3 regions of the Akkermansia sp. BCRC 18949 genome follow, and region 3 is predicted to be linked to each of the others. Evidence: riboswitches for the same ligand, from Rfam matches in the RefSeq annotation. Region 3 holds a riboswitch; each other region holds the start of a gene.
What was found. Region 3 has a riboswitch for cobalamin ahead of P8A25_RS08185 (TonB-dependent receptor). Riboswitches for the same ligand answer to the same signal wherever they lie in the genome.

Region 1 (3,203 bases), 1.1 Mb from region 3:
GGAAGCGGGTCAGCACCTTGCGGACGATGTCCCGGCAGGCTTCCGGGGAGCTGATGGCTTCATTCATGTACATGTGGAAGACGGTTCCCCCCGTGTAGCAGCACTGGAGTTCGTCCTGGAGCTGGAGCGCACGGAACAGGTCGCTCGTGTGGTCCACGGGGAGCTGGGAGCTGTTCGTGTAGTAACGCTGCCCCACGGGCCCGGCCTGGAGGATGTCCGGATAGCGCTTCTGGTCCTCCCGGGCAAAGCGGTGGGTGGTGCCTTCCGCAGGGGTGGCTTCCAGGTTGTACAGGTTGCCGGTTTCCTCCTGGTACTCCTGCATGCGCAGGCGGATGAATTCCAGGATTTCCTCCGCAAAGGTCCTGCCTTCCTCGGAGGTGATGTCCATCGAGTCGTTGGAGAAGTTGCGCAGCAGTTCGTTCATGCCGTTGACCCCGATGGTGGAGAAGTGGTTGCGGAAGGTGGGCAGGTAGCGCCTGGTGTAGGGGTACAGGCCGCGGTCGTACATTTCCTGGACGAAGGTTCTTTTCTTTTCCAGGCAGGATTTGGCCAGGTCCAGCAGTTCCCCCAGCCGGGCGAACAGTGCTTCCCGGTTCTGCTTGAACAGGTAGCCCAGCCGGGCCAGGTTGATGGTCACCACGCCGATGGAGCCGGTCATTTCCGCGGAGCCGAAGAGGCCGCCGCCGCGCTTGAGCAGCTCCCGCAGGTCCAGCTGGAGGCGGCAGCACATGGAGCGCACGGCGTCCGGCTTGTAGGCCCGTTCGTCCGGCACGCGTTCCCCGTTTTCATTCACGGTGTACTGGCTGCCGATGAAGTTCTGGAAGTAGGAGGAGCCGATCTTGGCGGCGTTTTCAAACAGGAGCGGCACGTTTTCCCCTTCCCAGTCAAAGTCTTCCGTGATGTTGACGGTGGGGATGGGGAAGGTGAAGGGCTGCCCGGTGCTGTCCCCTTCCGTGAGCACCTCGTAAAAGGCCTTGTTGATCAGGTTCATTTCCTTCTGGAAATGCTTGTAGGTCAGCTCTGTCAGCTTGTTCACGCCGCGTTCCCGCGCCAGGGAGAGCAGGCCCGGGTCCTCCACCCCTTCAAAGAGGTGCTCCCCGCCGCTGAAGGGGGCCTGGTCCCGCAGGTCCCGCGGCACGGTCCAGTCGATCGTGACGTTGGTGAAGGGGGACTGCCCCCAGCGGGAGGGCACGTTCAGGTTGTAGACGAAGCTGCGGATGTCCTTCTTGATGCGCGTGAAATCCGCCTGGTCCTTGAAGGCGTAAGGCGCCAGGAAGGTGTCAAAGGAGCTGAAGGCCTGGGCTCCGGCCCATTCGCTTTGCAGAATGCCCAGAAAGTTGGCCATCTGGCCCAGTGCTTCCCGGAAGTGGCGCGGCGGCCTGCTGTTCACGCGGCTGCGCACGCCGTTGAATCCTTCGTTGAGCAGGTTGCGGAGGCTCCACCCGGCGCAGTACCCGGTCAGGCAGTCCAGGTCATGAATGTGGTAGTCCCCTTCCCGGTGGGCGGCCCCCTCCCGTGCGGAATAAACCTGGTCCAGCCAGTAGTTGGCAATCACCTTTCCCGCCGTGTTATTGATGAGGCCGGCGTTGGAATACGTGGTGTTGGAGTTGGCGGCGATGCGCCAGTCGCTCTGGCCGATGTATTCCTCCACCGTCTGCTTGCAGTCCACGTACGTGTTGCCGGAATAGAGGCCCCCGAGCTGTTCGCGCTGCATTTTGTGCAGGAAGCGGTAGGTGATGAAGGTCTTGGCCGTGTCAAAGTATCCGCAGCGGAACAGGGCGCGTTCTATCATGTCCTGGATTTCTTCCACATGCGCGCAGTCCTGATGGCTCAGCTTGGCCTCCACTTCTTCGTAAATGGAACGGTTGTAGGCGGTGCCGGAGCTGTGGAACGCGTTCTTGACGGCTTCCTCAATTTTGTAGCCCTGGTATTGTTCCTTTTTTCCGGAACGCTTGATGATGCTTGTTGCCATGGTGGGTGTCTCGCTTGGAAGGGATGATGACCGCTCATCCGCGAGCCTGGGCAAAAGCCTGGAAAAATCATAGGCAGGGGCCGCCGCATGCGTGCATTTTTAACAAGGGGCACGATGAGGACCTGTGCGTATGTTCATCCTGTCCGCGGGATGGGATACGGGGGCATCAGGTCGTCTTCTGGCTTCCGGTGCGACATGTGATGGGGACTTCCCGACTGCTGGCAGTCAGTGTCCGGTCCATCGTCTACCGGTTACAGCGGCGCGTCCGCGACGGATTTTCACCGTCTTCCGTTACCTGCGCTGAAACGCAATGAACCACAGAAAGAGAGCCCCCGCAAGGAAAATGTATAAATAATGTATTAAATATTTATAATGATACAATATGTTGTATATATGCTGCAGGGAATGGTTGATAACGCGGCATTCCCTTCCGTCATGGCACCATATGTGCCCTTGCCTCCCCTTTCCGGGGACCGGGGGAAAACGGGACAGGCCGAAAAGGGAAGATTCATTCCTCACGGAGAAATTTCAGCGCGGCTTTTTCCGTACCAGTCAAATGAATTTCTTTTCCTTTTCAAAAAACGGATGGCGTAAATCCTTCCTGCTGCTGGTTCTTCCCGCGCTTTCTGCGGGGAGCCCCGCTTCCGGCGCTCCCGCGGACTGGAATGAAAAGACCATCCGGGATAATCTCCGCCTGGTGGCGAAATGGCAGGCGGAGCATCCCAGAAAACGCTCGCCGCTGCACTGGACCTACGGCGCCTTTTATTCCGGCCTGGTGCAGTATGGCCTGGCCGTCCCGGAAGGGCCGGGATTGCCGCTGCTGAGGAAAACAGGAGGGGAACAGGAATGGAGAACCCTGAAACGGCATTACCATGCGGACGATCACGCCGTGGGCCACGCCTGGATGGAGATGGCGATGGAAGACGGAAATACCGCTGCGGCGGAGAAAATACGCGCCGTGCTGGACGGGGTGATGAACCGGCCCTCCTCCGCTTCCCTCCAGTTCGGGACTCCCGGCTGCCAGGACCGCTGGAGCTGGTCGGACGCCCTGTTCATGTCCCCTCCCGTGTTCGTGAAGCTGGCGGCCTATACCGGAGACCGCCGGTATCTGGAATTCATGGACAGGGAATACAAGCTCACCTGCGACTATCTTTTTGACCGGAAGGAAGGGCTGTTTTTCCGTGATTCCCGTTACTTCACCATTCCGGCGGCTAATGGGAAAAAGATGTTC
Region 2 (3,203 bases), 760 kb from region 3:
CCGGCCTTGCGTCAATGACGTGGATGTCGTCCGTAATAAACTCGTCGGGCATGCCGAGCCTTTCCCCGTAAATGACGCGGATGTCCTTTTCCCGCCGGATGCGCTCCATCAGGCGCGCGCGGCTGCGGTAGGTCTTCATGAGAACGGTGGTGGTTCCGGGCGGGAACTCCAGGGAATCCGCCATCTCCGGCTTGAAGGCGGGAATGACCCGGAGCCGTTCCCCGTTTTCCACCAGTATTTGGCGGCTGCGGGCCGCCAGGGTGCAGAAGGAGGTGACGCCCGGCACCACTTCCGCGTGCAGGCCGGGATTCCGGCTGAGCAGGAGGCTCAGAATATAGCCGAAGGTGCTGTAGGTCATGGCGTCTCCCAGCGTGGCAAAGGCGCAGTCCAGGCCGCGGGAAAGAACTCCCTCAATAATGGCCGTATTCTTTTCAATCTGCTCCTGCCTGGTTCTCGCGTCGCGGGACATGCTGAAAACCAGCTTGCGGAACTCTGCCTTCACGCCGCCCACGGAACGCACCACCGCTTCGGAAATGCTGAAATCGCTGTTGGGTCCGGTCACCGTAAACACCACGTCCACGGAGCGGAAGACGTTGACGGCCTTGAGCGTGAGGTATTCCGGATTTCCGGGGCCGATGCCTACCCCGTAGAACTTTCCAGGGCTGGCCATGTCAATGCGCTTGTTTGGGGATCATGAGGTCGTCCTCCGTGGTCCGGGCATGGCGGGAAAAAACGGCGCGGATGCCCGGGTTTTCCCCCAGCCCACGCAGGTGGGTCTTGACGGTGAAGCCCTCCTTCCTGAGCATGGAAGCCCAGGAATCCTCCTCATCCCCGCCCAGGTCGTTCTTGGCGTGGTCTCCGGCCACCAGCATGAAGGGGGCCAGCCAGACGGTCTTGGCGCCGGACTTTTTAAGCTGTTCCAGAATGGGGGCCACCCCCCGCGTTCCTTCCACGGTGGCGAAAAACGCCAGGCTGTCTCGGTCGTTCAGCTCGCGGGCGAAGTCGGAAAGCACCATGTCGCAGCGTCCTTCCTGCTGGCCGTGCCCCATGAGCAGGATGGCTTCATCCTTCTTCCGTTCCGCGGGGAAATGCTCCAGAAGGGCCGTGATGGCCTCGTTCCTGTCCCGTTCGCTTTCCAGCAGGGGGCGGCCGATGAACACGTGGTCAAAGCTGTCCGGATGGCGCGCCAGGAAACTGACGATCTGCCTCTCCATCCGGGAAAACTCCTCGCCGGGGGCGATGTGGAGGGACTGGACGCGCAATGTGCGTATGCCTTTGCGGGCCATCTGTTCCAGATTTTCCTCCACGGAGGGAACGGGGGTTCCGCGTCCGGCAAGCTTCTTGCGGATAATGCTTGAAGTGTAGCTCCACTTCAGGCGGTCCGGGGCATAATGGGCCAGCATGTCCTTCTCCAGCTCCTTGTAGGAGACGGTAGCGTCCTGGTGGCTGGTCCCGAAGGCCACGAGAAGAAGCCCTTCCTGCCGTGACGGCGCCGCCTGTTCCGCCGGGGCGGGGGACGCTTCCTCCCTGCATGGGGCGGCGGAAAGCACGGGCAGGGAAAACAGGGTGAGTCCTGCAAGAAAAACGGAGGAAAGGGGCAGGAATGCCCCCGGCACGTAAGAGGATGCTTCAATCATGCGTTGATGAGGTATGGTGAACCGAAGCAAGGATATTCGGACTCCGGGTCTCCAACCTCCCCCTCGCCTTCACCCTCCGGAATGGGAGGACTGGCTGACCGGAACGCTGGCGGAAAAGCGTTCCTTGAGGGTTTGTAACCCGATACCGCAGCGCGACTGTTTCCGGTTCTCACGGAATTCCCCGTTGCTTCGGCGTGTTTAATGGCGTTTTTAGCCGTCACTGTCAATGTTTATTAGAACGCCGCCGAATTTCCGGAGGCTGGGAAAAAATGTGCGTGGACGGGTAAAAACCGCCTTTTGGCCGTTCCTGCGCCTGCTCTTGGAAAAAATGCAGGGTTCCGGATGCGGAAGCGGTGGAAGACGGGGCATTCCGGGGTGCAGAAATCCCGGCGGAAAAGAGAGGGAGGAAGCGGCCCATTCCGTACCGTGCCGGGGCTTTCCAATCCGGTGGGCCGCAGGCCGGAGTTTGCTGCTTGCAGAAGGCGGGGCAGGTATGAGAACATGGAGCATGGCTTCTTCCCCGAATGTTGTAGAATATATCTGTTTCCAGCTCCGGCATGCCGGGGACATTTCCTTCAAAAAAATGTTTGGGGAATACGGCCTGTACTGTGACCGGAAATATTTCGGCCTGGTATGTGACAACCAATTATTTGTCAAAATCACGGAGCCGGGCCTGAAGCTGCTTCCGCAGCAGGAGCAGGGCAGTCCCTATCCCGGCGCCAGGCCGCATTTCCTGATGACGGAACTGGACGATGACCGGACTCTCTCCTCCTTTGTCCGGGCAACCTGTTCCGTTCTCTCCGCTCCGGATGTCTTATCCGGGAAGAAGAAAAAAGCTTCCGGAGAAAAAAGAAACAGGCGTCCGTTAACGCCTGTTTGTTCCGGATGAAATGCCGTTCGGCTGAAAGGCTTATTTATCTTCCGGAGCCTCTGGCACAGCCAGGGAAGAAAGGCTCTTTTTCAGATTGCCCGCAACGGTCTGCGTGGCTTCATTGTCGGACTCCGCGAATTTGTCCACGGCCTGCGTCAGGGATTTGAGGTCGGATTCGGAAACCTTTCTCCCTTTCGCCTTGCGCTGCTCCAGGGCGGAAATCTTCTTGTTGAGGTCGGCCAGCTTCGGCAGGTCCTTGTTCGCCTTCAGAGTCGCCAGCGGTTCGTCAAACTCCTTGACGGAGGGGACCGCCGTCTTGAGGCGCGTGATGGCCGTCACCGCTTCCAGCGGGTTGGACTGGATCTGGGCCTGCACCATGTCCTTGGCGTCTCCCAGCCATTCGTCAAAAGCGGCGCAGACGGCCTGGGCCTCCTCGTCATCTGTTTTCTTCCGCAGGGGCGTGATCTTGGACTCGATGTTGCTGCCGTTGGAAACGACTGTCTTGGCCAGGGACTTGTACTTGTCCAGCTCCACGCCTTCCAGGATGGGAAGGCCGCGTTCCACCTTCATCACCTCCTTTTTCACCAGGTCGTAAAGCTGGGTGGGATGCCCCTTGGCCACCACCTTTCCGTTGGCCCCGATCAGCACCGCATGCGGCAGGCCTCCCGGGCAGGAGGCCGCCGGAATATCCAGCC
Region 3 (3,203 bases):
GGTGCCCTGAATCATCAGGGCCGGTTTGGGCAGTTTGCGGAGAATGGCGGGGCCGTCTCCCTTCAGCTCGGCCCGCAGGGCCTCTGCCAGCAGGGCGTGTTCTTCCGGCGTGCGGACGCCTGCACGGAACCAGCCGCCGTTTTCCAGCCCCGGATAATTGGAGCAGTCGCGCAGCGCGATGCCGTGGTTTTTCAGGAGCCGGGCGGCCAGGCCGGAAGGCGCCCCCGCCAGGCGGAAGAGCAGGAAGTTGGCTCCGGACGGGAGCACTGCGGCGCCCGGCAGGGCGGAAAGCCTGCGGAACAGGTCTTCCCGGCGTTCCCGGTTCAGGGCGCGTTCCCCGTCCGCCCATGAAGGGGGCTGTTCCAGGACGGCCTGCACCGCAGCCGCCGCAAAGGCGTTCACGTTCCACGCGGGCAGGGACTGCCTCAGCCGTTCCGCCAGCGGAGCGGCGCAGACGGAAAAGCCGCACCGGACGCCGGCGATGCCGTAAAATTTGGTCAGGGAACGCAGGACCACCAAGTTGGGCAGAAGGGCCGCGTCACGGAGAAGCGATTCCGTTCCGTCCGCGTAGTCAATGAAGGATTCGTCAATAATCCAGATGACTCCGGGGCGGTCCCGCACGGCCTGGCGCAGGGCCGGAACGTCCAGCAGGCCGCCGGACGGATTACAGGGATTCGCCAGGAAAACGGCGCTTCCGCCTGCGGCCTGTTCCGCCGTCAGGAGGGGTGACGGAATAAAGGAATTCCGTTCCTCCGTCCGGATGGAAAGAACGTCTGTGCCATGGCGCAGGCAGGCCAGCCTGTATTCGGAAAAAGCGGGTTCCGGAATAACGGCCTGTTTCAGTTCCAGCGCGCGCGGGAGGGCGTGAATCAGTTCGTTGGCTCCGTTGCCGAAGGTGAAGCAACCGGAAGGCAGCCCGTAATGAACCGCTGCCAGTTCCCGCAGCTCCGCCATGTCCGGGGAGGGGTAGGGAACGGCTGCATCCATGGCCTTCCACAGCGCGGAGGCAATGAACTCCGGCATTCCCTCCGGCCTCAGGTTGACGCTGAAATCCAGAATCTCCCGTTCGGGCCGTCCGGCATCTGCCGCCAGGGATTTTAAATCTCCTCCGTGTGAAAAACTGTTCATACCGTAGTAGTAGAGACCGGAAGTCCGGACGTCCGCGTGTGCCGGGAAAAGGAAGGAAACGCCTTGAAGAAACGGTTTTTCCGGAAGTTGGGAACTCCTCTGAAAACGGAAATCCTTCCCCGCTGCGGGAAGGAGGGTGAAAGGCGCGTCATGGGCGCATCATGTCCTGTACGCGCCGGGGGTGACAAGACAAAAATGGAGAACTCCGGTTGGAAAAACGGGATGGCGTGCGGCGGCTGAAAAGAGGAAGCGTCCGCAAAGCGGCGGAATGTTCAAAGAAAAATTTTTTTGGCTTGTCATACCGGTCTCTTTGGTATTTCATCCGTCTCATGAACCCTTATGGGAAGGGTTACAGACCTCAGGGACGCCCGTAGCCGGGCAGGAAATAGATTGGGGAATACCGGTGTGAATCCGGAGCGGTACCGCCACTGTAAGCGAGCCTGTCTCGCAAGCCAGAAGACCAGCCTGTGGGGTTGTCCAACTGTTCGGCGAGTTACCGAACGTAAGGCACCACAACCATGCTTTATACGAAGAAAGCCCTTCAGATGGGCGCTATTGCCGTTGGCCTTGCCGCATTCGCAGGCCAGTCCTCTCTTGCCGAGTCCGCTAAAAAAGAAGACTCCAAGCCCTCCGCCAGTTCGGAAACCATGCAGGTCATGCCGGAATTGACCATGGCGTCCCACTTTACGGGCGTGCCGTACAACCGGTCCGGGGTATCCGTTTCCATCATCAATCCGGAAGAATTCCAGAAGGCGGCCATTGAAACCCTGACAGGAGCCCTTTCCCAGACTCCCGGCGTCTTCACGCTGGACGGCGGCGGCACCTGGCAGCGCGGTTCCGTGAGCAACACCGTCATCCGCGGGATGAACAAGGAAACCTACACCCTGACCATGGTTGACGGCATGCGCATCAGTGATGTCAACATGTCCGGCAACAAGCTGCTGGGGATCACCAATCTCTTTACGGTGGGCAATGTGGAAGTGGTGAAGGGCGCCCAGGGCGCCGTCTTCGGTTCCGGTGCCATTGGCGGCGTTGTTGCCATGGACACCCCGGAAGGGGAAGGCGATCCCGTGACCAGGATTTTTGCGGAAGCCGGTTCTTTCCATTCCTTCAACAGCTACGCGACTTCCTCAGGCAAGATCAAGAAGCTTTCCTACTTTGTGGGCGTGGGGTTTGAATCCACGGAAAACGATCCCACCATTTATCCGGCCATTTATGACAACCGGAAAGGCATGAACGACTTCCGCCAGTGGCAGGAAGCCGTGCGCCTGGGCTATGACGTCAATGACAAGGTGAAGGTGGGCTTTACCTACCGCCGCCTGGATTCCTACTTTGAATACCCCACGCCATATGTGGATTACGACCAGTGGCCCGCCGTGACGGACCCCCACCTGTACAACACGGAAGACAAGAACCGCAGCAACCTGGTGACGGGGCGCGTGGATGCGGAAATTACCAAGCTGTGGTCCACCAGCTTCATGATCGGGCATTACAACATGGACTATTCCACGCATACGCCGGGCTTCGATTTCCAGCCCAACGTGATGCGCAACCGCCGCTTCCAGACGGAATGGCGCAATGCACTTACGTGGAACAAGGAATGGAAGACGGTCGCCGGCATGGCCTGGGACCGCTCCGACTACATGAGCGAAAACAATTACGTGGCCAAGGATGAATGGCAGAGCACGCTTGCCTTCTTTGCGGAGCAGATGTGGGCGCCCACGGACAACTTTGACGCCAGCGTGGCCCTGCGCCTGGAGCATGATTCCGTTTGGAACAACCACTTCACGTGGCGTTATTCCAATTCCTGGAAGGTGACGGGCAAGGATTCCCCCACCCGTATTTTCGGTTCCGTGGGTTCCGGCTTCCGCGCCCCCACCTACTTTGAACAGTACGCCGCCAATTACGGCTACGTGGGCAATCCGGACCTGGACGTGTCCAAATCCCTGGGCGGAGACCTGGGCGTGGAACAGCGCCTGGCGGACAACCATTACGCTTCCGTAACGGGGTTCTGGACCCGCATTAACGATGAAATCGGCACCAAGAGCGTAGGCACGTGGCCCAACTCCTACACG

Region 1: linked by a shared signal. The riboswitch ahead of P8A25_RS12725 (ribonucleoside triphosphate reductase) and the one ahead of P8A25_RS08185 (TonB-dependent receptor) in region 3 are both predicted to bind cobalamin.
Region 2: linked by a shared signal. The riboswitch ahead of P8A25_RS04880 (sirohydrochlorin cobaltochelatase) and the one ahead of P8A25_RS08185 (TonB-dependent receptor) in region 3 are both predicted to bind cobalamin.

Annotation. Positions count from the first base shown of each region.
Region 1 covers NZ_CP123619.1:3,025,978-3,029,180, reverse strand. The annotation lists gene P8A25_RS12725 (ribonucleoside triphosphate reductase) at 1-1,972, opposite strand, end outside; cobalamin riboswitch at 2,123-2,324, opposite strand; gene P8A25_RS12720 (glycoside hydrolase family 88 protein) at 2,529-3,203, shown strand, end outside.
Region 2 covers NZ_CP123619.1:1,182,957-1,186,159, forward strand. The annotation lists gene cobI (precorrin-2 C(20)-methyltransferase) at 1-670, opposite strand, end outside; gene P8A25_RS04880 (sirohydrochlorin cobaltochelatase) at 672-1,637, opposite strand; cobalamin riboswitch at 1,647-1,852, opposite strand; gene P8A25_RS04885 (TfoX/Sxy family protein) at 2,131-2,526, shown strand; gene P8A25_RS04890 (TlpA disulfide reductase family protein) at 2,548-3,203, opposite strand, start outside.
Region 3 covers NZ_CP123619.1:1,944,784-1,947,986, reverse strand. The annotation lists gene P8A25_RS08190 (cobyric acid synthase) at 1-1,128, opposite strand, end outside; cobalamin riboswitch at 1,465-1,612, shown strand; gene P8A25_RS08185 (TonB-dependent receptor) at 1,647-3,203, shown strand, end outside.